One region of the Bacillus sp. JJ1566 genome, then DNA from elsewhere that is predicted to be linked to it. Evidence: riboswitches for the same ligand, from Rfam matches in the RefSeq annotation. Region 1 holds a riboswitch; each other region holds the start of a gene.
What was found. Region 1 has a riboswitch for S-adenosylmethionine ahead of mtnW (2,3-diketo-5-methylthiopentyl-1-phosphate enolase). Riboswitches for the same ligand answer to the same signal wherever they lie in the genome.

Region 1 (6,072 bases):
TCCACTCTGGGAAGCGAATATCGTAACAGATGACTCCAGCAGATTGCACATTTTCTATTGTAAAATCGCCTTTTGCTTCGCCAGCCTGTAAATACAAATGCTCATCCATGAGCTGGAAGAGGTGTAGCTTACTGTATTCACTGAGTATTTCTCCTTCACGATTAAAGACAAACATCGTGTTAGTCACGCCTTGCTCTGTCTTTTTGGCAATGGAGCCTGCTACTATATTAACAGAGTATTGTTTTGCTAGGTTTTTAATAAATGCTTTCGTTTTGTCACCATTATCATCGGCAATTTCATCTAATCTCGTTAAGTCATATCCCGTTGTCCAAAGCTCTGGCAGGACAATAATATCGGGATTATCCTGAGTCATTGTGTTTTCGATTTCTTTAGAAATAAGGTCAAAATTATCTTGCGGTTTTCCGAATTGAATATCATACTGAATACATGCAATTTTTAGATTCATTTGGGTCCTCCCTATGAAATGATACTTTACAAGTAACAATATATGATATTAGACTAGTATTTCAAGTATTTTGAAGAAGGTGTACACATGAAAAATTTTGAACAATCTAAAATTCTCCAAAATTTACCAAAACAGTTTTTCGCATCCCTTGTTACAAAGGTGAACAATGTCGTTGCCCAGGGGCACGATGTCATAAATTTAGGGCAGGGAAATCCTGATCAACCAACTCCACAACATATCGTAGAAGCTTTAAAGGATGCTGCAGATCAGCCGAAATTTCATAAATATTCTCCATTTCGCGGCCATTCTTTTTTAAAGAAAGCAGCAGCAGAATTTTATCAACGTGAATACGGAGTTGAACTTGATCCAGAAACAGAGGTAGCCGTTTTATTTGGCGGTAAGGCAGGGTTAGTTGAGATCCCACAATGTCTGTTAAATCCCGGTGATGTTGCATTGGTTCCAGATCCTGGTTACCCCGATTATTGGTCTGGTGTTGAGCTTGCTCGAGCAGAAATGGCGTATATGCCTTTGAAAGAGGAAAATGCCTTTTTACCCGACTACTCACAAATTGATTCAGAAAAGCTTGAAAAAGCCAAGGTCATGTTTTTAAATTATCCAAATAACCCAACCGGGGCCGTAGCAACAAAGGAATTTTTTGAAGATACAATCTCCTTTGCTAAAGAACATGATATTTGTGTAGTGCATGATTTTGCATATGGTGCAATTGGATTTGAAGGTAAAAAACCAATCAGTTTCTTACAATTGGACGGGGCCAAGGATATCGGGATTGAAATTTATACTTTATCAAAGACATATAACATGGCAGGGTGGAGAGTTGGATTTGCGGTTGGAAATCCTAGCGTAATCGAAGCGCTAAATCTCATTCAAGACCATATGTATGTAAGTTTGTTTAGCCCAATCCAAGCTGCGGCGGCAGTAGCACTAACCGAGTCACAGGACTGTGTAAAGGAACTAGTGGACAGGTACGAATCAAGACGTAACGCTTTCATTGGTGCACTTCAAGACATCGGCTGGGACGTACAAGCACCTGCAGGCTCCTTTTTCGCATGGCTACCAGTACCTGAAGGATATACATCTGTTAGCTTTGCAGATCTTTTACTTGAAAAAGCCCATGTTGCAGTCGCGCCAGGAATCGGCTTTGGTGAATATGGTGACCGCTATGTTCGCGTTGGCTTTTTAACGGATGAAGACCGACTAGTTGAAGCAGCAAACCGAATCAAAAAATTGAATCTGTTTAAATAAACAATCATTTGCAAAAATTAAAAAACGTTTGACAAGAAAAATAATTCCTGTCATAATCCTAATTAAATTCAGTGTCGTAAAAATTAAATAAAGGTTGAGCTTTCTGTAATTGAGACTCAACATGTAAAATAAAATCTATTTTCTTATTAAGAGCAGGTGGAGGGACTAGCCCAATGAAGCCCGGCAACCGACTTACATGGTGTAAGCACGGTGCTAATTCTTGCAGCGTTGAGCTGAGAGATAAGAAGATGTTAGTTTGCTAACCTCTTCTTATGAAGAGGTTTTTCGTTTTTTATGTCTAGTTTAAGGCGCCATCGGCTCTATGTTCTAGAAGGCAAAAGGCGCCTTCTGTCAGCGCTTTTCTTATGCTTGTCGCCGATAGGCAGGCTCCTTGAACTTTTCTTGTTCGGAACATTTTTAGAAATGAGGGTTTAACATGAGTGAAGTGATTGCTACATATTTGGTACATGACAACAGTGATAATTTGGTGAAAAAAGCTGAAGGCATTGCACTTGGATTAACGGTGGGTTCTTGGACGACATTACCAAAACTTGAGCAGGAACAACTTAAAAAGCATAAGGGAAAAGTCATAAGTGCCCGGCAATATGAAGATGACCATCGGGCAAGTCAATATTTAGGGAAACAAACTAAAAAAGGCATTATTAAAATTGCCTACCCATATGCAAATTTTAGTCCAGATCTACCAGCCATTTTAACAACTGTCTTTGGTAAGCTCTCGCTAGACGGGGAGATAAAGTTGCTAGATTTGGAGTTTTCAAGTGAAGTGAAGGCCGCATTTCCAGGGCCAAAATTTGGGATCAATGGTATCCGCGAAAAACTAGGAGTATTTGATAGGCCGCTTGTGATGAGCATTTTTAAAGGGGTAATTGGAAGGGATATTGAATACCTTAAGGAGCAGCTTCGTGAGCAGGCACTTGGTGGTGTGAATATCATCAAGGATGATGAAATCCTTTTTGAGAATCCTTTAACTCCGTTTGAAGCGCGAATTACAGAAGGCAAAAAAGTGCTTGAGGAAGTTTATACTGAAACCGGACATCGCGCTCTTTACGCAGTGAACTTAACTGGTAGAACCTTTGAATTAAAGGAAAAAGCACGGAAGGCAGTGAAGCTTGGCGCTGATCTGTTATTGTTTAATGTATTTGCGTATGGACTTGATGTTCTTCAAAGCTTAGCAGAGGATCCGGAAATTTCAGTTCCGATTATGGCTCACCCAGCAGTAAGTGGTACGTTAACACCGTCCGAATTTTACGGGTTTTCAAATCAATTACTGCTTGGAAAATTATTACGATATGCAGGTGCAGATCTTGTCTTGTTCCCTTCACCATATGGAAGTGTTGCACTTGAAAGGGAACAAACATTGGCGATTGCAACTGAATTAACGAAACCTGATGAATCATTTAAGCCGTCATTTCCAGTTCCGTCAGCGGGCATACATCCTGGCTTAGTGCCACTGCTTATCAACGATTTTGGGAAAGAAAGTGTGATTAATGCAGGTGGTGGTGTTCATGGACATCCAACCGGTGCCATTGGTGGCGGAAAAGCGTTTCAGACGGCAGTGGATGCAGTCCTTTCGGGAAAGACACTTGTGGAATTTGCTCAAAATAACCCAGAGCTAAAACAGGCAATCGATTTATGGGGATACAAAGAGGTATAAGCGATGAACAAACCAATTATTTTCTGTGATTTTGATGGCACAATCACAAATACCGACAACATCATAGCCATTATGAAAAAGTTTGCGCCTCCAGGTTGGGAGAAAATAAAGGATCAAGTGCTTTCACAGGAAATCCCAATACAAGAGGGTGTGAGTAAAATGTTTTCTCTATTGCCTTCACAATGGAGGGAAGAGATTACGGATTATATCCTGAACCACGCTGAAATTCGAGATGGCTTTAAAGAGTTTGTTGCATTCACGAAAGAACAAGGAATTCAACTATACATCGTCAGTGGAGGGATTGACTTTTTTGTTGAACCATTACTGGATGGCCTAGTTGCTAAAGAGCAAATTTACTGCAATCAATCAGATTTTTCGAATGAGAGAATCAAGATTTTATGGCCATATACTTGTGATGATGGGTGTACAAATGAGTGCGGCTGCTGTAAACCAACCTTGATTCGTAAACTCTCAAATCAAGAAGACTATAAAATCGTCATTGGCGATTCGATTACTGACCTCCAGGCGGCAAAGCTTGCCAATAAGGTAATTGCAAGAGATTTCTTGGTTGAAAAATGTGAAGAATTGGGGATTGAATATTCAGCCTTCCATTCCTTCTTTGAAGTGATTGAGATTTTGAAAAAGGAGGTTGCGGAAAATGCTTAATATCAAACAATGGACAGAGCTTGCGGATATAAAGGATGAACTGGCAAGCCGCGACTGGTTCATGGGCACGAGTGGAAATCTAGCAATCAAGGTCTCTGATCAACCGATCACCTTCCTTGTAACTGCAAGTGGAAAGGATAAGAAGAAAAGAACTGATGAAGATTTTTTATTAGTGGATGGGGCCGGATACCCTGCTGCACCCACTCATTTAAAGCCTTCGGCAGAGACGCTTTTACATGTTGAAATTTATAGCAAAACAAATGCAGGCTGCAGTCTTCATGTCCATACAGTTGATAACAATGTCGTTTCTGAGCTATATGCCGATAAGGGCGAGGTTATTTTTAAAGGTCAGGAAATTATTAAGGCGCTTGGATTATGGGAGGAAGATGCTGAAATCCGAATTCCAATCATCAAAAATGACGCTGATATCCCGACACTTGCCCGAAACTTTAGTGAGCATGTCAACAGTGACTTTGGTGCAGTCCTTATTCGAAATCACGGTATCACAGTCTGGGCTAAAAATGCTTTTGATGCCAAGAAACATCTAGAGGCATACGAGTTTCTTTTTAGCTATCATTTGAAACTATTAGCATTAAACCATTTGCAGATCAGAATTTAAAAATAAAGTTTAAGGAGTGTAAAAATGGCAAATATTAAATTTCGTAACACAGGTGAAAGATTAGAAGGACAAGAAAAAGTTGCTGCATTCTTACAAGAACAAGGTGTTCTTTATGAACATTGGGACACTAGCAAACTACCAGAAGAATTAAAAGGAAACTGCAAAATCAATGATGATCAAAAAGAGCAAATCTTATCCATTTATGAAGAAGAAATCAAATCACTTGGTGAACGCAATGGATATCAAAAATGGGATGTAATTGCTTTATCAGATGCAACTCCAAATTTAGATGAACTTTTAAAGAAATTTGAACAAGTGCATGTTCACACAGAGGATGAAGTTCGTGCAATCGTAGCAGGGCATGGGATTTTCATTATTAAAGGAAGTGGCGACACTGGCTACTTCGATGTGGAACTAGAAGCAGGAGATGTAATTTCTGTACCTGTTGACACTCCTCACTTCTTCACTCTTATGGATGACCGTGAAGTGGTTGCTGTACGTTTATTTATTGACCCAGCTGGTTGGGTGGCGCATCCAGTCCAAGACCCAGAATTCGCTCAAAACTAAATGTGTATGAAAGGACTTTATGGAGTTTTACCATGAAGTTCTTTTTTAATCTAAATATTAGCAATATTCTTTACATATAAAGGCGAATATGTTACATTTTTGTTCATTGGAATACTCTTTTATTGATGCATATAATAAAGGTAATAAGAAATTCTTTCAAAAAAATTAGGAGTGGGGAAAATGAAAATTCGCTATAATTTTGTCCAAAAATCAGATGTGAAATATTGTGAAGGTAAGTTTACCATTCAACAGGCCCTTCAACTTTTAAATGAATCAGGATTTCGTTCAGTGCCGGTACTATCGAAAAATGGAACGGTATTTGATGGGTTAATTTATAAAGTAGACATCTTGGAATACTTATATGAAAAAAATGGAGATGCACATGCGAATATATCGGAGCTTGTTGAAGGCAAGGATGCATTCGTTTACGAGGAGGATTCCTTTTTCAAGACGTTTTTAACGATTCGTCGTTTGCCGTTTATTGCTGTGTTGAATGCTGAAAAAGAGTTTCAGGGGATCATCACACATGCGAATGTAATGGATGTACTTGAGGACTCCTTTGGTATGAAAACAGGAGGATATACGTTAACAATTGCCACAATTGAACATAAAGGGGCAATCAAAGAGCTTGTATCTCTCATTCGTGATATTAATATAGATGGCATGCTCACGCTTGATAATGGCGAAAAATATCTCCGTAGAATCATTTTAAATCTACCTGGTTCACTTGGCGAAGGAGAGATTCAGAATATCAAGCGGAAATTGGAAGCGAAGGAATTCCGCGTTACACATATTGACCGAATTAAATAAGCAAAT
Region 2 (6,072 bases), on a different contig from region 1:
GGTAAGCAAAATGACCTAAACCACCGGCACCGATAACACCAGCCATAGCTGTAAAGCTTACTAATGAAATTGCAGTAACCGTGATCCCTGATATTAAGGCTGGTAGTGATTCAGGTATTAATACTTTAAAGATGATTGTTGAATTTGTTGCTCCCATAGAATGAGAAGCCTCAATAACACCTTTATCGATTTCACGTAATGCAATTTCAACCATTCTTGCGTAAAACGGCGCTGAACCTATAATTAATGATGGCAATGCAGCATTCGGTCCTAGCATTGAACCCATTACAATTTTGGTAAAAGGTATTAATAATACAATAAGGATAATAAATGGTATGGATCGAAAAATATTAACAAAAGCTGATACAATTCGATTTACTACAGTATTTTCCCATGCATTCCCTTTATCCGTTAAAAAGAGGACTAAGCCTAAAAATAGACCTATGATAAAAGTCGCTAACACTGAGATTGCGGTCATATATAAGGTCTCTAAAGTTGCTTCCCAAAGATTCCCCCAATTCAATGCTTGATAATCTTTAACCTGTTTTTCCCATTTAAGTAGTTCTTGGAATTGTTCAAGCATTTTCAATCACCTCAGCTTCTACTCGTTGTTCCCGAATAAATTCAATGGCTGAAGTGACTTCATTCAGTTCGCCAGCTATATGAATAAATAATGTTCCATAAGATCCATTTTGGGTTTGTGAAATTTTTCCTTGTAAAATATTCACTTCAACTTTAAAGTCTCGGATTAAAGTAGTGATTAATGGTTTTTCTGCATCTTCCCCAACAAAAGTGAGTTGAACCACTTTTCCATTTGGATAATGTTCAAGCAAATGCTCAATCATTTCTTTTGTTTCCTCAGGCTCTGTCACTTGCTGTACGAAACGTTTTGTTATAGCGGCTTGAGGCTTTTTAAAGACATCCAATACTCGTCCTTGCTCGACAATCGCTCCATTTTCCATAACAGCAACACGGTGGCAGATTTTACGAATCACATGCATTTCATGGGTAATTAACACAATCGTTAATCCCAAACGTTCATTGATATCAACTAGTAATTCCAATATCGAGTCAGTCGTTTGGGGGTCTAGTGCAGATGTTGCTTCATCACAGAGCAAAACTTTCGGGTTATTAGCAAGTGCTCGGGCTATCCCGACCCTTTGCTTTTGACCACCACTGAGCTGTGAAGGATATGCATCTTCTCTTCCTTCTAAACCAACCAGCTTAATAAGCTCTGTAACACGTTCTTCCCGTTTAGCACTTGGAACTTTTGCAATTTCAAGTGGAAATGAAATGTTTTCTCTCACAGTTCGCGACCATAAAAGGTTAAAGTGCTGAAAGATCATGCTTATTTCTTGACGAGCGTTACGTAATGCTTTTCCTTTAATGGAGGTGATATCATGGCCGGCAACTGAAACCGTTCCTTCAGTCGGAGTTTCGAGTCCATTCAGCAAACGAATAAGCGAGCTTTTACCGGCACCACTGTACCCAATAATTCCAAAGATTTCACCTTCATTGATTTCCAAATCTACATTGTTAACGGCTGTAACGGAATTTGTTTTGGTTTTATATATCTTCTTAACATTTTTTAGTGTTATCACGTAGTTACACCTTCTATCCACAGAAAACTATGCTTAGTTTATGCGATATCGTAAATAATTAAAGCTGTAACAAAGAATCGGCAAATAAAATAAAAGCCTTTCTGCAAAAAAAGAGCAGAAAGGCCAAATTTAGTGATTCCTTCCTCTCATCTTCCAAAGCTTTTGCTTTGTGTGAATTGGCACCTTTTCAACGTAAGTTGACGGTTGCTGGGTTTCATCGGGCACATCCCTCCACCACTCTAAATAAGAGTAACTAGATTATTTACTTGTTTATCGTACTAAACACTCGAAAGTTATCTTATCACCTGGTTGGTAAGGTGTCAATGGAAAAAAGATGACGAATGTCCTAATTCTTACACAGTTGGCAATGGTAAAACTGAACTTGTTCCATTTGCAACTTTAATGGCTTGTTCTAAATCCTCTAAAATATCTTCAATATTTTCAATTCCAACAGATAAGCGAACTAAATCCTCACTAACACCAGACAATTTTAAATCTTCAGGACTTAATTGTTGGTGTGTTGTACTTGCTGGGTGAATGATTAAGCTTTTCGCGTCACCGACGTTTGCAACATGCGACCAAAGCTCAACATTATTAATTAGCTTCTCACCAGCTTCTCTTCCACCTTTAATACCAAATATAATGACTGAACCTGCACCTTTTGGTAGGTATTTATCAGCTAATTGTTTGTTAGGGTGATTGTCTTCACCTGGATACAATACCCATTCAACTCCAGGATGGTTTTTAAGATATGAAACAACCTTTTTCGTATTTGCAATATGCTCCTTCATACGAACGTGTAAAGTTTCAAGACCTAACGTAAATTGGAATGCATTATATGGGCTTAATGCCGGACCAATATCACGAAGAAGTTGAACTCTTGCTTTAATGATATAAGCAACAGGTCCTAACGCATCAGCATAGACTAAATCATGGTAGCTTGGATCTGGTGTTGTAAATCCAGGGAATTTTGGTGAATTCCAATCAAATTTACCACCATCAACAATAATTCCACCCATTGTTGTTCCATTACCTAACAACCATTTTGTAGCAGAATGAACAACAATGTCAGCCCCGTGCTCGATTGGGCGGCATAGATATGGCGTTGCGAATGTATTATCAATAATTAAAGGAATTCCTGCTTCATGAGCAATATTTGCTACAGCTTCAATATCGAGGATATCTAAGCTTGGGTTTCCGATTGTTTCGGCAAAGATTGCTTTTGTATTCGGAGTAATCGCTTGACGGAAGTTTTCCGGATTTGTTGGTTCTACCAAATGAGTCTTAATTCCATATTTAGGAAGTGTGTTAGCGAATAGATTATAAGTTCCACCATAAAGTGTAGAAGCAGATACAATCTCATCCCCTGCACCCGCAATATTCAAAATAGCTGTTGTAATCGCAGCCATACCACTTGAAACTGCTAACGCACCAACTCCACCCTCTAATTGTGCAACTCTTTCTTCAAAAACAGTTGTTGTTGGGTTATGGATACGAGTATAAATATAACCATTTTCCTTTAGACCAAATAGATTTGCTGCATGTTCGGTTGTATTAAATTTAAATGCATTTGATTGATAGATTGGTACTGCTCTTGCTCCTGTTACTGGATCTGCTTCAAGTCCTCCATGTACCGCAATTGTTTCTGGTCTATAATTCTTTTGTTTTTCACTCACTTGAATCTCTCCCTTTTTGTATATAATTAAAAACCCTCTTCGATAAGAAGAGGGTGTGTAATCGGTTCTCTTCTTATCTTTCAGACAAAAAAGTCTGATGGATTTAGCACCGTGTAAATTAACCGGTTGCCGGGCTTCATAGGGCCATTCCCTCCGCCACTCTTGATAAGATTAATATGAAATTTTAATACTTTAATTGAATACTATCATGCTAACTCTTTATCTATTATAAGTCAATAGGAATTTTTAGAAAAAATAAGCAATTTTAAATTCTGCGTTTATTTTATATTTCGGAACTCCTGGGAAATATGTCATGTCATGATATTTTTGCAAGTGGTTTTTCTTCATCACGAAAAGATTTTCTACTGAAAACAAATAGGAAATAAAGTGATCCAATTAAATACAAGACAGACGTGATTGTAAACACATAAGCATACCCCCAATATGCGCCATGCAGCATCACAATTGAGGTCGATACAGGTCCCATTAATGCCCACCCTAATGAAAATACCATTTGATTCACTGAATTAGCAAGACCCTTCATTGAATCATTTACACGTCCCATTACAAGTGATGCTTGGATTGGGTTACCCGCATTCATTAATGCTTGCCTAAATAAAAATGCGATAGCGGCTATATAAAGATTTTCAGTATACCCTGTGAGTAAAAGGAAAGGAAGCGATGATAATTGCAAATAAACGACTGCGCGAACCTCTCCCACCTTACTTACAATGTAGGGTCCAATAATCATCGCAATTGCTGTTGCTGCTTGCCCTAATGAGAGTATTAAACCTATTATCGTATTACTAGCTAGAAAGCGATCTGCAAAATACAAATTCAGGTATGGTATAACTAATCCAGAACCAAACCCGATAATCATCTGTGCAAAGGCAAACAGAGCAATAAGTTTAATTTGCGATTTATTTGTTTTTAATTTTTGACCAAAGGATTCTACTGGTTTAATCTCCGGTTGTCTCCGCTGTTCATTCATTTTAAGTATTGGTAGAATTCCTACAACATAGATTATCGTTGCAATTAAAAGCGTGATTCTTACGCTCCAAAGTCCACTTATATGAAATATAAATTGAAATGCATCAGACAATGCTCCACCTGCAATGTTTCCAACCACCTGGGCACCCATCATGATTGCTGAATGAAAGCTAAAGAGATGAACCCTTTGCTTAGCGGTTGAGTTTTCCGCAAGCCATGGGATACCAGAAACCTGAATAAAGGCCGTTGACAAACCAGTTAAAAATGCTGTCGCTACGAGTAGCTGTTCAACATCTAGGATACTTCTTGCAAAGAATGCGATTGTTGAAACAGCCATACCCAGCAACATCACTTTTTTTCTTCCAAATTTGTCACTCATAAGACCTGCGGGTACGAGAATAATGGCCGATGCCAAAGCAGTCATGGCAATGATTGTTCCATTAGTTTGCTCAGAATAGCCCAGTTCTCGAACATAGAAGTTATACATGATCGTGAACATACCCATGCCGAGCTGTGTAAAAATAGTCGTAAAAATAAATAGTTTAATATTTTGATTGTATGATTTGTATTGTGCTTTCCATCCAGTAACTATGCTGCTCATATGTGCTCCCTAAGTTCTATTTACTTCGATTCCCTAAATATCATACAACTTTTCACAAAAATTGCAATAAAAAAACAACGCTAAGGTAGCGTTGTTAGTGTTTTGATAGTATTTCAAGCAGATATGGAACCGAGTGGAAAGCATAGTATTTTTTTGTCACTTTCCCGTCTTTGAGATGCATTAAACAAGGGACACTCTCGATTTGCCATTCCATTGCTTTCCCGGGTAAATAATTGAGATCACTTTTTCCAATGTTTACATTAGTAAGTAATTCATCAACTACCGTGATCATTTTTGATGCCACTTGGCAGGTTCCGCACATCGGTGTATATAAATAAAGCCAAAACTCCTCCGCATCAGAGAGTTTGGTTTCAATTTCTTGTTCATTCCACTCTTTCATCTTTACTACAACCAACCCTTTACATCCTTAATTGCTTATTATTGTAGCATGATTTTTAGAAAGTATATATGATTCACACTTACTACAATAAAAATTCTGCATGAACATCTATGTTTGCCGAAAGAAGTACTGTTGCAATATGCTGTTCAGGGGCTGTCGCAACCTCGCGATATGTTTTATCGATAAACAAATGCCTTGCTTCAGGAAATTCACGTTTAAATTGTTTTCTTAGCTTATTACCGGCACTATCAGCATCCACTAAAATATATACATCTTTATTAAATAAACGTTCAATTAATTCATCAAGTTTCGAAATACTAATCGTTCCATTTGTACAAATGATTTCAACAGGTTCATTCACAACCGTTTCGACCTTCTTTTTGTCTGTTCTCCCCTCAACTATGATTACTTTGTCTATATCGTCAAAAGCCACCATTTTATCACCTGTCTTCGAGTTACATTATTATGCGCTTATACCAACTATTCGTTGTGTACAACCGCTTTTCCTTCATTTTATAGAGAAGATTATGGTTTGGTGAATTATTTACGCAGCTGAGTCAAAAAAAGGCAGTGGAAAAATCACCACTGCCACGCCCTTTATCCTTATTTATATGGTGTCCTAAACATTCATAACTAATCAAAAAAAGAACCATGAATAGGGAAACTTCCTACCATGGTTCATCAAGAGAAATTAGTCTTCTTTGATCATTTCTTCGTACTGCTCAGCTGTCATTAAGTTCTCTACATCTCCGGCATTTGCGGGTTCAACAACAATCATCCACGCTTTTTCATATGGAGATTCGT
Region 3 (6,072 bases), on a different contig from region 1:
ACTATGCCAGAAGTCTTGGCTCGATATCCCTTTCATAGAGTTGATGAAGAGGACTATGCCGGAAATCTTGGCTCGATATCCTTTTCATAGAGCTGATGAAGAGGAAGTTGCCTTAAATCTTGGCTCATTTTCCTTTTCATAACTTTTTTAATGATGGTCGCCGTGCCTTGTCCCTAAAATCCAATAATCATATTCCCCAATCCATTTTTAATATGTTTTTAAGAAGCTCAACCTGTTTTTCCCCCATTTTTTCAGTGAGTTGCTTTTCAATTTTCGCTTTAAGTGCCTCATTTTTCTCATAGCATTCTTCCCCAAGTGGTGTTAGTTCTATCCATTTTACCTTTTTATTGTTTTCAACATCCATCACGTTGACTAGCCCTTTTGCTTTCAAATTTTTTATAAATTTATGGGTAGCCTGCCGTGTAATGTCTACATTCTTTGATACGTACGCGATGGTTGGTTTCTTTTTATATATTCTCGACATAATGTACCATTCTGAATTTGAAATGGCGATGTCACTGGTCTCATTCCATGATTTTTCTGCAATACCTCGAAGTTGTCCATGCCTCTCACTTATAAGGTCAATTAAATCTAAATGTTGAAGTACAGGATCCATTTTTTCCACTCCCGTTTTTATAATCGCCACTACTATACAAAAAATTATCAGCATTGTCAACCAAGTTGACAAATTTGAAAAAGCTTGATGTGTAAAATAAAGAACTGTCCAGAATGCATGTTCAAATGTCAACCAAGTTGACATTTTGTGAAAAATGGAGTATGATTAGTATAGTCAACCAAGTTGACAATCCATTGGATAGGGGCATGGTACATGTTTAACATTGGGGATCTGGTGATTTATTCAAATATGGGAATTTGTCGCATAGACGATATATGTGAGAAAACATATGCTGGGATTACTCGAAATTATTATATAATGAGCCCAATCGAGGATAGTACTTTGACAATCCAAAACCCAGTAGATAATAAAAGCAATAAAATGCAGGGCATCATTGGTAAGAGTGAGTCAGAGGAGATTTTAGACTCATTTAAGCTTCCGGGAATTCAGTGGATTGACAATGCGTCGGATCGTCATAAATCTTATTCTAATATAGCTTCAACTGGGGATAGAAAAGAAATTTCAAGTATTTTAAATACATTAATGAGTAAAAAATATGAATTTGAAATGATTGATAAGAAATTATCTGAACATGACCGTAGACTTCTTCTTCATATTCAAAAAATACTCTTTAAAGAATTAGCGATTGCGTTAGAGACATCGGTTAAGGCTATCGAAAAAAATATTAATCAAATGATCGCCTACAAAATGAGTAAAACCTCACATTACGAGGTAGCAAATTTCGTAAACTAAAGGTAAAATAGTGATGTTGGACATGATAAAACCAGGCTATGCCTGGTTTTTTTAAGGTTTATTTGCAATTAAAAGGAGTATGCCGTATGACCGAAAGTCTTTTACATCAGCCGAGCTGGCGGATTATTGATCAATCTAGTCTAGGCTATCAATTTGATGCATTACAATCGTTTGCGATAGATGATACACTTTGTGCGTTTGTAGGAAAAGGAGAGTCACCAGCTACAGCAAGGGCTTGGGTTCACCATCAGACCATTGTGCTAGGGATTCAAGATACGAAGTTGCCTTTCCTTGAGGAAGGGATCGAGCTCCTAAAATCAATGGGCTATCGTGTAATCGTACGAAATTCGGGTGGACTAGCGGTGGTGCTTGATGAAGGAGTATTAAACATTTCGCTTATTTTTCCTGAAACGGAAAAAGGGATTGATATTAACCGTGGCTACGATACGATGCTTGAGTTGATTCAAAAAATGTTTGAAGGCTATGAAGTGGATATTGTGGCCCGGGAAGTTGTCGGTTCATATTGTCCTGGAAGCTATGATTTAAGTATAGATGGGAAAAAATTTGCGGGGATATCTCAGCGCCGCCTTCGTAACGGGGTGGCTGTACAAATATATCTAGGTGTGACCGGAAGCGGGTCGGAGCGTGCAGAAATCATTCGCCAATTTTACGAGGTGGGGCTGCAGGGTGCGGAGACGAAATTTGTCTATCCGGATGTGAAGCCAGAAACGATGGCCTCTTTGGCAGAATTGATAGACCCAAACATCACGGTACAAACCGTCATGCTGCTACTGCTTCAAACACTAAAAAGTGAAAGCGAGCATATCTTTGCTTCACAGCTAACAACAGAAGAAATGCCATTATTTGAACAAAACTTTTTGCGAGTGCTTAATCGCAATGAGAAGGCATTGTAAGGGACCAGGGGGACGGTTCTCCTGGTTCTTTTTTGTGGAAAAATGAAACGGACCCACGTAATTGTGCTATAGTCGTTGGAAATGCGCTTTAATTTTGTTAATTGCGCTATAGCGGACCGGAAATGCGTTTTAATTTTAATAATTGCGCTATAATCGGCAAGGATTGGTTTAACTAATCATTGTTTCCACTATTAAAATATTTTTTATAATAAAAATATTGAATTTTATTTTTGAGCATGATATGATTCTCGTCAAGTAAGAAAAATCGAATATGATTGCTGTATTTTCTCTTATCAAGAGTAGGCGGAGGGATTTGGCCCGATGATGCCCAGCAACCGACCGTAATACCATTGTGAAATGGGGCGAATTTTTTTCGCCGGGTATGACCCGTAAGGCACGGTGCTAATTCCAACAGAAGGATTTTCCTTCTGGTAGATAAGAGGTGCGAAGACTTTTGTATGCTTCAAGCCTCTTTCTGATAAGAAAGAGGCTTTTTATATTTTAAAAAGAAAGCCTCAAACAACAGGAGTGTGATGGCTTTCAACTTGAGTAAACAGATGTGAAAAATAAGGTTACATACAAAATAGGGGGAGAAAAACAATGAAACTTATAAAACTATTATTTACGACATTATTAATTATCGCAGTATTAGTTGGCTGTCAACCGAAAGTGGCCGACGAAACAACGAAAACAGATAGCACAGAGGTAAAGAATTCTGATCATCCATTAGCAGGCAAAAAAATTGCTTTAATTATGCAACAAAACTTAGGAACATTCTCGGCACAATATATTGACGGTGTTGAGGAACAAGTGAAAAAGTTCGCGGGAGAAACAACGGTTTTTACATCTGACGGAGACCTCGCAAAAATGGCGTCAAACGTAGATGCTGCGGTAAACCAAGGCTTTGATGCAATTTTAATCGACCATGGAACAAAGGAAGCACTTCAAAGCTCTGTACAAAAAGCGGTTGATAAAGGAATCCCGGTTGTTGTCTTTGATGCAGAAGTGGAAGTTGATGGTGTAACAGTTCTTGAGCAAGGTGACCAGCATATGGCGCAAATGACACTTGAAAAATTAGCAGAAGACGCTGGTGGCGAAGCAAATATCGTAAAAATTTGGGTAGCGGGCTTCGCGCCAATGGAAAGACGTCAAATCGCCTATCAGGAGTTTCTTGACAATAACGATGGCATCAAAGAAATTGCAACATTTGGAGCAGCAACTGCAAACACAGCTTTAGATACACAAGCACAGATGGAAGCTCTTTTAAAGCAATATCCGGAAGAAGGTCAAATTACAGCAGTTTGGGCTGCATGGGATGAATTTGCAAAGGGTGCAGTTCGTGCAATTCAACAAGCGGGACGTACAGACATCAAGGTTTATGGAATTGACATGAGTGATGAGGACTTACAAATGATTCAAGCGGATAACAGCCCATGGGTTGCGTCTGCAGCGGTTGATCCAAAAGATATCGGACGCATTCAAGTTCGCTACGCTTTCCAAAAATTAAACGGTGATGAAACACCTGAACGCGTAAAGTTAGAGCCAGTTTTCGTAACAAAGGATGCACTTCCAGCAGAACAAATCACAACAGCAGAGCTTGACCAGTATATTGAAGGCTGGGGTAAAAGCGAACAAGGCTACACAGACGAATTGAAAAAGCTAGAAGCTAACTGAGTAAAAAAGAGGGCCTTCAAGGTCCTCTGTAAAGGAGGATATGTAGATGCCTTTACTCGAAATGAAGGAAATGACAAAAAGCTTTGGAAAAGTGACGGCGCTCGAGCAGGCTTCCTTTGAGTTAGAAAAGGGCGAGGTCCACGCCTTGCTTGGAGCAAATGGAGCTGGTAAAAGCACCCTGATGAAAATTTTATCGGGTGCCTACGAGCTTGATTCAGGGTTGATAACCCTCGAAGAAGAGACAATCAATATTCGAACTCCAAAGGACGCGAAAACGCAAGGCATCCATTGTGTCTACCAAGAGGTCGACACTGTGATTGTGCCACAGCTAACCGTTGCTGAGAATATTTTACTTGATACGTTTTCGACTGAAAAAGGCTTGTTCATCAACAAAAGAAAGCTTCGTGAAAAAGCAGCCTCGATCTTAAAGCTTTTGAATGTAACAGATATACCGATGACAAAGCAGGCATTGGAGCTGTCCCTAGCTGAAAAACAACTAGTGCTAATTGCAAGAGCACTTGCCCATGAGGCGAAGGTTATTATTTTTGATGAGCCTACAGCTCCTTTATCGATTGAGGAAACAAAGCATCTTTTTGACATTGTAAAAACACTGAAGGAAAAGGGAGTCGGCTGTATTTTTATCTCACATCGACTTCCTGAAGTGTTTGAAATCTGTGATCGGTTAACGATTATGCGAGATGGTAAGACGATCGCCACTTTTGCCACAAAAGAGGTTACACAGAAAACAGTTGTCGAAACGATGCTTGGAAACTCCTATACTGAACAATCCGTGAAACGGAAGGCAGTAAGGGGTGACCTACTTTTAGAAGTGAACGGTCTCGATGATGGAGAAAAGCTGAATGATGTATCGTTTACTGTTTCTGAGGGAGAAATTGTTGGGGTTGTCGGATTGGTTGGAGCGGGAAAAACGGAGCTTGCAAAGACTTTGTTTGGTCTTCGCCCATACGAACAGGGCGAGGTGAAAGTAAAGGGCAGATCGCATCACTTTACTCATTCACAACAGGCAATTGAAGCTGGGCTTGCGCTTATTTCAGAGGAGCGTCGTAAGGAAGGATTGTTTATACACGAGTCTATCTCTACGAATCTATCCTTTGCCAATTTGAAGAAATTCTCACCGTTTTTAGTAATGAATCGCAAGGCTGAAATAAGCCATGCCAGTTCCATCATAGACCTACTTGGAATCAAGGCGAATGACACGGAAACCCTGGCTGAGCATTTAAGCGGAGGAAACCAGCAAAAGGTTGCGATTGGTAAATGGGTGTCACGAAATGCGAACCTCTATTTGTTTGATGAGCCGACAAAAGGAGTGGATGTCGGTGCAAAGCAGGATATTTTCCAGCTTATCAATTCCCTCGCCGATGAGGGGAAAGGGATCCTCTATTTTTCCTCTGAGATTGATGAAATCATCCGGATTTCGGATCGAATTCTTGTCATGTATGACGGGAAAATTGTGAAAGAACTTTCGGGAGAAGAGGCTACACAGGATAAAATTCTCTTGTATGCTAGCGGCGGAAAGGAAGACGTACATGAAAGGAAATATCATCAGCCTCCTGTTTAAATACGGGGCAATTTTATTAATGGGCTTTATCTTAATCTATTTTAGTACTGTAAACAATGCATTTTTTTCATATGGAAATCTATCTGATATCTTAAGGTCGATTTCAATTGTAACGCTTCTTGCGTTAGGGGTGACGTTCACACTTGTAGTGGACGGCTTTGACCTATCAGTTGGATCGACAATGTCATTGTCGGTCGTGATCACGGCTTCATTGATGGTTTGGTATGAACTGCCGCTTTCGGTGGTACTACTTTTACCACTTTTAATTGGGGTTGCAGTAGGTCTTGTAAATACCTTTTTAATCGTAAAAATAGGGATACCGGATTTACTGGCGACACTTGGGATGATGTACATTGTTTCTGGCCTTCACCGGACCTATACGGAAGGCTACTCTATCTACAATCATATGCCATTAATAAGTGGCGGAACGGCACCTGGTGAATTTAGCTCCGCCTTTTTATGGATTGGGCAAGGGAAGATGCTAGGACTGCCTGTTCCGGTTTGGATTATGCTCGTTTTTGTGCTTCTTGCCTATG
Region 4 (6,072 bases), on a different contig from region 1:
GGATCTAGTCCCGACCATGCATCTACCTGACCTGATGATAATGCAGCCGCGCCATCACCGTGTTGCAGATTGACAATTCCAACATCCGAAGGACTTAATCCTTCTTCATTTAAAGCACGTAGTAAGAAAATATATGGGTCAGTCCCGATGGTTGCAGCAACCTTTTTCCCTTTTAAATCACTTACACTTTGAATCTCTGAGTCTTTATCTACCACTAGTGCTGTCCACTCAGGCTTTGAATAAAGATAAACTGATTCAACCGGTGCACCATTTGCTTTAGCCATTAAAGCAGCTGCCCCCGCGGATGAAGTGAAGTCCGCACTTCCACTATTTAAGAATTCAAGTGCTTTGTTACTACCTTGGCTTAGAACAAACTCAACCTTAATTCCTTCTTCCTCAAAAGCTTCCTCAGCCCAACCAAACTCTTTTAACACAAGACTTGTCGGTGAGTAAAAGGCATAATCTAATACGATTTTTTCCGGTTTTTCATTTTCTTGGCCAGCTTTACTTGTGCTATTTGAACAACCTACAATTCCTACCAACAATAGTACAGCAATAAAAATGGCACTTATTTTTTTCATCTTTTTTCTCCTTTATGATGTGGCTTATATTTCACAAGCAAATGTTACAATGGATCCTCGTAAACGCTGTGCCTCTTTATACGTACAACGGTTGTGAACGACCTCTATACCTGCCTCTGCAACAATCTGGGCTGCTTTTGGTGAAATGACGCCCTCTTGGAGCCAGAAAATTCTTGGGTTTACTTCGGTTGCTTCCTTGGCAATTTCGATTGCGGCCTCCGGACTTCTGAATACTTGAACCACATCAATTTCAAATGGTACGTCCTTTAAGTTCGCGTATGCCTTTTCCCCAAGGACTTCTGTTTCCCTTGGATTTACAGGAACAATTTTATAGCCCAGGCGCTGCATTTTTCTTGCCAATCGATTACTTGGACGAGCTGGATTGCTGCTTAATCCGACAACTGCCAAGGTCTTTGGTCTTTGTGTTTCAACTCCATCAACCTCTTCACGAACAATCGGTGACTGTAGTGCCCAGCGGATGACTCCTTCATCATTCACAACGACTTCTCCCTTTTCTGCACCTTTAAAAGAAAGACCAGTTGCTTCATAAAATGCACGATCAAGATCATTTTGTAGGTCGCGAACGGATTCAATTCCGACCGATAGACGAATCAGATCCTCAGTAACTCCTGTTAACAATAGCTCCTCTACACTTAGCTGCTGATGGGTTGTCGATGCCGGATGAATAATTAAGGACTTCGCATCCCCCACATTCGCTACATGTGACCAGAGTGCTATATTATCAATAACCTTTTTCCCTGCATCACGCCCACCTTTAATTCCGAAGTTCACAATTGAACCAAAGCCGTTATTTAGATACTTTTCCGCAAGGTCATAGGAAGGATGATCTTCAAGCCCTGGATAGGACACCCACTCAACTGCTGGATGGTTTTTTAAATAGTTTGCTAGTTCTAAAGCATTTTTATTATGTTTTTCAACCCTTAGATGTAGCGTTTCAAGACCTTGTAGTAGGTAAAATGCATTTTGTGGACTTAAGCATGAACCAAAATCACGTAATAGCTGTACGCGAAGTTTTGTGCTAAATGCAAGTGTTCCAAAATCATTTGCATATCTTACGCCGTTATAGCTTCGGTCAGGCTCCGTGAATCCTGGGAATTTTGGATTATTCCAATTAAAGCGTCCCCCGTCTACAACTAGACCGCCAATCGTGGTTCCATGACCACCAATCCATTTCGTTGCTGAGTGAACAACAATATCTGCACCCCATGTGATGGGTTTACAAATATATGGTGAAGCAAATGTATTATCAATAATCAGTGGAATTTCTGCTTCATGTGCAATTGCTGCAACTGCTTCAACATCTAAAACCTGTAGGCTTGGGTTTCCGATAATTTCAGCAAAAACCGCCTTTGTTTTTGGAGTAATTGCTTTTCTAAAATTCTCAGGGTCCTTTGAATCTACAAAATTCACCTTAATCCCGTATTTCGGTAGTGTGATCGAAAACAGATTATATGTACCACCATATAGGTTTGTAGCAGCGACAATCTCATCACCCGCTTCAGCGATATTCATAACCGCTAGAGCAATGGCTGCCATTCCTGAAGAAGTCGCAACAGCCGCAACCCCGTCCTCTAATAACGCAATTCGTTTTTCCAGTACATCTACAGTTGGATTTCCAATTCTCGAATAAATGTTCCCTGGTTCATCAAGTGCAAACAAACTACGTGCATGCTCAGAATTATGGAAAACGTAAGAACTCGTTTGATAGATAGGAACTGCTCGTGATCCAGTTGTCGGATCTGGCGATTGTCCCCCATGTAATAAAATTGTTTCTAAATCATAGCTTTCAAATTGCTGACTCATGTTTATACCTCCAATATTTTTATAAGAAAACTTGGGATTACAGGAATGTAATTCCAAATTTCATCTTCTAAGCAAGAACAAAAGCCCTCTTCAAGTAAGAAGAGGGCTTTTATTCCTCCTCTTATCTCTCAGGTAATAATACCTGCAGGAATTAGCACCTTTTCAAGAATAATCTTGAAGGTTGCCGGGTTTCGTAGGGCCATGTCCCTCCACCGCTCTGGATAAGAGTCTTTATTAAGTTAAAACGTTCCCGTTTTGCTTTATAAAAGGATTATAGTATGTGAATAATTCAAAGTCAAATACTTTTTAAAATATTTCATCTTGTTAGAATTTTTACTTCAGATCTATTCTTACCCCCTATTCCTATGTACTCGCTGCTTAAAATAGACTTAAAAATCATTTGTCCCGCATTAACGGGCAGAAAACCCCCACCTCAAAACTCTAGTTAAAAACGAAGATGTTTCGATGACTGATAACTGCACGTAAAAGCCTCATAAAAGGAACAAAGACTAAGAACGCCACGTCCTGTGGCAACGTAACGTCTTTGTGGCCCACATCATGTGCGCCTCAACTAACAATCAGTGGGGATTAGTAACCCCCCACTGATTGAAGTTTCACTTTATGTCATTTTTGTGAAGCCTATTGCTTTTATCCGAAATCCGTTGTATATTAAGAGTGTAGAAAGTTAGTGAAAAACTTCACAAACTAACTACTCTAGAGCTGGCAGCTAAAGCACTCATATTTTTTTACAATAACTTGTGAAGAATTTCACAAATAAATGATAAGGGGAGATTAGAATGAGAACATTCTTAAAAGGACCTAAAATGGCAGTTATTTGGACAGTATTACGTGTATGGTTAGGAATTCAATGGCTAGAAGCTGGTTTTCATAAAATTACTGGAGGATTTGACGCAGGCGGTTTCCTACAAGGCGCATTAGCTAAAGCAGGCGGGGAACATCCAGCAGTAGCAGGCTGGTACGCAACATTCCTTGAAGGCTTTGCCGTACCGAATGTTGAATTAATCAACGTGCTTATTCCTTGGGGCGAATTTCTAGTAGGTCTTGGATTAATTGTAGGTGCTGCAACTATCCCAGCATTAATTGCTGCTGGATTCATGAACCTTAACTTCTTACTTGCTGGAACTGTAAGCACAAACCCAGTATTTTATACAGTAGCAGTCATTCTCTTATTCGCAGGCGCTGCAACTTACTACTACGGTGTAGACAGATTCGCAGTACCTTTCCTTACAAAACGAATCAACGAGAAAAAAGCTGCAAAAACAGCAGCGAACGTTGCGTAACTAAAAAAAGTGTTCCTCCTAATCCAGGAGGAACACTTTTTTATATTCTATTCATCATCAATTTCGCCGTCACCAATTTCATCCTCTTCTTCGATTTCCTCGATGTCTTCGCCTTCTTCAGGCATTTCATCATCTCCGCAACCTATTAAGAAAAACATCGGGAACGACAATAGTAACAGCAGTAGCATCCGTTTCATTACAACCCCTCCCTTTTTCTAGGCTTTCCTTTCAATCCCGAAATATGTAGACTAGAAAGAGGAAAGGGTAATAGTAGTTCTAATATTGGAGGTAGAAACGATGCGAAAAATAAAGCTTGGAACCAGTTCCCTCGAGGTACCAGTTGTTGCAGTAGGCTGTATGAGGATTAATTCTTTAGAAAAGCCCGAGGCAGAAAAATTTGTACAAACAGCATTGGAAGTTGGTGCAAATTTCTTTGACCATGCTGATATTTACGGTAGTGGTGCTTGTGAGGAAATCTTTGCAGATGCGATACATATGAATGATGATATCCGTGAAAAAATTATCCTTCAATCCAAATGTGGCATTCGAAAAGGAATGTTTGATTTTTCAAAGGAATATATCCTTAATTCCGTTGATGGAATTTTAAAACGACTCAAAACTGATTATTTGGATGTCTTACTTTTACATCGTCCTGATGCCCTTGTTGAACCCGAAGAGGTTGGCGAAGCATTTGACATATTAGAGTCCTCTGGGAAAGTTCGTCACTTTGGGGTTTCCAACCAAAAACCGATGCAAATTCAGTTACTTAAAAAATATGTGAAGCAACCAATCGTTGCGAACCAGCTACAGCTAAGTATTCCAAATGCCCATATGATCGCAAGTGGCGTAACAGGTAATATGCAAATTGATCAATCCATAAACCGTGATGGAGATGTGCTTGATTTTTGTCGCTTACATGACATCACAATTCAACCGTGGTCACCTTTTCAATATGGTTATTTTGAAGGGCCTTTTCTTGGCAATGAAAAATGCCCTGAATTAAATCAAAAAATTGACGAAATCGCCGAAAAATATGGCGTTTCCAATACAACGATTGCCATTGCATGGCTATTACGTCATCCAGCAAACATGCAACCAGTTATCGGAACCATGAATATTGACCGCTTAAGGGATTCCGTGAAAGCAAGTGAAGTTCAGTTAACCCGTGAAGATTGGTACAGTATTTTTCTAGCTGCAGGATATCTATTACCATAAAAGTAGTAGAGGCACCCCAAAAAGGTGCCTCTTTCCTTTAATTTTCCGAAAATCCTGTAGCAATTACAGTCACAATAATTTCGTCTTTTAAGTTGTCATTTATGACAGAACCAAAAATCATATTTAAGTCCTCATGTGTTGCTGAAGAAATCACGTCTGCTGCTTCTTGAATTTCAAATAAGCTTAAGTTCCTTCCACCCGTGATATTTAAAATCACACCACGTGCACCACTTATCGATGTTTCAAGAAGTGGACTATTGATTGCTTTATGAGCCGCCTCAACTGCACGGCCATCCCCTTTTGCCATTCCAATACCCATTAAAGCTGTTCCGCGGTGGGACATGACCGTTTTAACATCGGCAAAGTCTAGATTGATTAAGCCTGGTACAGCAATTAAGTCAGAAATGCCTTGAACCCCGCGAAGAAGTACATTATCAGCCTCTCGGAATGCTTCAATCATTGGTGTACGCTTATCGACAATCTCTAATAGTTTTTCATTTGGAATAATAATTAACGTATCCACCGCTTCCTTCATCGCGTCAATGCCTGCATCTGCATTTACTGCTCGCTTACGACCTTCAAATCGAAACGGTCTAGTTACCACGCCGATTGTCAAGGAACCTAATTTCTTTGCGATCCTAGCAATTTCCGGGGCCGCACCAGTTCCAGTGCCACCGCCCATTCCCGCAGTAACGAAGACCATATCCGCGCCTCTTAATGCTTCCTCGATTTCTTTTTCACTCTCCTCAACGGCTCTCATTCCAATTTGCGGATTGGCACCTGCTCCAAGTCCGCGCGTTAACGATGCACCAATTTGAATGACGACCTCCGCTTTTGATTGATTCAGGGCTTGTCCATCCGTATTTACCGCAATGAATTCAACACCTTCTACCCCTGCTTCAATCATTCGATTGACCGCATTATTTCCACCGCCGCCAACACCAACTACCTTTATTCTTGCAAATTGATCTATGTATGGTTCAAACTCGAGCATGACATTTTCCTCCTAACCGCCCATTCCAGCTTCCTAAAAAGAATCGAATTTATACTATATACTTCGTAGTACTACTTCGCTTTTTGTCACGGATTTCCTCTATGAAATGAAAAGAAACCACTCCCATGTACCTAAATCGCATAATATTAAATTTGTT

Region 2: linked by a shared signal. The riboswitch ahead of V7112_RS18600 (methionine ABC transporter ATP-binding protein) and the one ahead of mtnW (2,3-diketo-5-methylthiopentyl-1-phosphate enolase) in region 1 are both predicted to bind S-adenosylmethionine.
Region 3: linked by a shared signal. The riboswitch ahead of V7112_RS00410 (sugar ABC transporter substrate-binding protein) and the one ahead of mtnW (2,3-diketo-5-methylthiopentyl-1-phosphate enolase) in region 1 are both predicted to bind S-adenosylmethionine.
Region 4: linked by a shared signal. The riboswitch ahead of V7112_RS09655 (PLP-dependent aspartate aminotransferase family protein) and the one ahead of mtnW (2,3-diketo-5-methylthiopentyl-1-phosphate enolase) in region 1 are both predicted to bind S-adenosylmethionine.

Annotation. Positions count from the first base shown of each region.
Region 1 is NZ_JBALOP010000057.1:3,440-9,511, reverse strand. It holds gene V7112_RS20305 (carbon-nitrogen family hydrolase) at 1-466, opposite strand, end outside; gene V7112_RS20300 (pyridoxal phosphate-dependent aminotransferase) at 554-1,729, shown strand; SAM riboswitch class I at 1,870-1,976, shown strand; gene mtnW (2,3-diketo-5-methylthiopentyl-1-phosphate enolase) at 2,166-3,404, shown strand; gene V7112_RS20290 (2-hydroxy-3-keto-5-methylthiopentenyl-1-phosphate phosphatase) at 3,408-4,070, shown strand; gene V7112_RS20285 (methylthioribulose 1-phosphate dehydratase) at 4,063-4,689, shown strand; gene V7112_RS20280 (1,2-dihydroxy-3-keto-5-methylthiopentene dioxygenase) at 4,714-5,256, shown strand; gene cbpA (cyclic di-AMP binding protein CbpA) at 5,437-6,066, shown strand.
Region 2 is NZ_JBALOP010000052.1:39,302-45,373, reverse strand. It holds gene V7112_RS18605 (methionine ABC transporter permease) at 1-478, opposite strand, end outside; gene V7112_RS18600 (methionine ABC transporter ATP-binding protein) at 576-1,601, opposite strand; SAM riboswitch class I at 1,745-1,851, opposite strand; gene V7112_RS18595 (O-acetylhomoserine aminocarboxypropyltransferase/cysteine synthase family protein) at 1,955-3,277, opposite strand; SAM riboswitch class I at 3,348-3,449, opposite strand; gene V7112_RS18590 (MFS transporter) at 3,594-4,868, opposite strand; gene V7112_RS18585 (thioredoxin family protein) at 4,963-5,283, opposite strand; gene V7112_RS18580 (toprim domain-containing protein) at 5,351-5,704, opposite strand; gene gcvH (glycine cleavage system protein GcvH) at 5,960-6,072, opposite strand, start outside.
Region 3 is NZ_JBALOP010000001.1:84,865-90,936, reverse strand. It holds gene V7112_RS00425 (MarR family winged helix-turn-helix transcriptional regulator) at 188-616, opposite strand; gene V7112_RS00420 (CarD family transcriptional regulator) at 830-1,369, shown strand; gene V7112_RS00415 (lipoate--protein ligase family protein) at 1,456-2,283, shown strand; SAM riboswitch class I at 2,571-2,725, shown strand; gene V7112_RS00410 (sugar ABC transporter substrate-binding protein) at 2,884-3,957, shown strand; gene V7112_RS00405 (sugar ABC transporter ATP-binding protein) at 4,004-5,536, shown strand; gene V7112_RS00400 (ABC transporter permease) at 5,505-6,072, shown strand, end outside.
Region 4 is NZ_JBALOP010000020.1:18,835-24,906, forward strand. It holds gene V7112_RS09650 (aliphatic sulfonate ABC transporter substrate-binding protein) at 1-581, opposite strand, end outside; gene V7112_RS09655 (PLP-dependent aspartate aminotransferase family protein) at 606-2,405, opposite strand; SAM riboswitch class I at 2,524-2,633, opposite strand; gene V7112_RS09660 (Crp/Fnr family transcriptional regulator) at 3,203-3,706, shown strand; gene V7112_RS09665 (hypothetical protein) at 3,754-3,903, opposite strand; gene V7112_RS09670 (aldo/keto reductase) at 4,004-4,921, shown strand; partial or broken gene ftsZ (cell division protein FtsZ) at 4,965-5,915, opposite strand.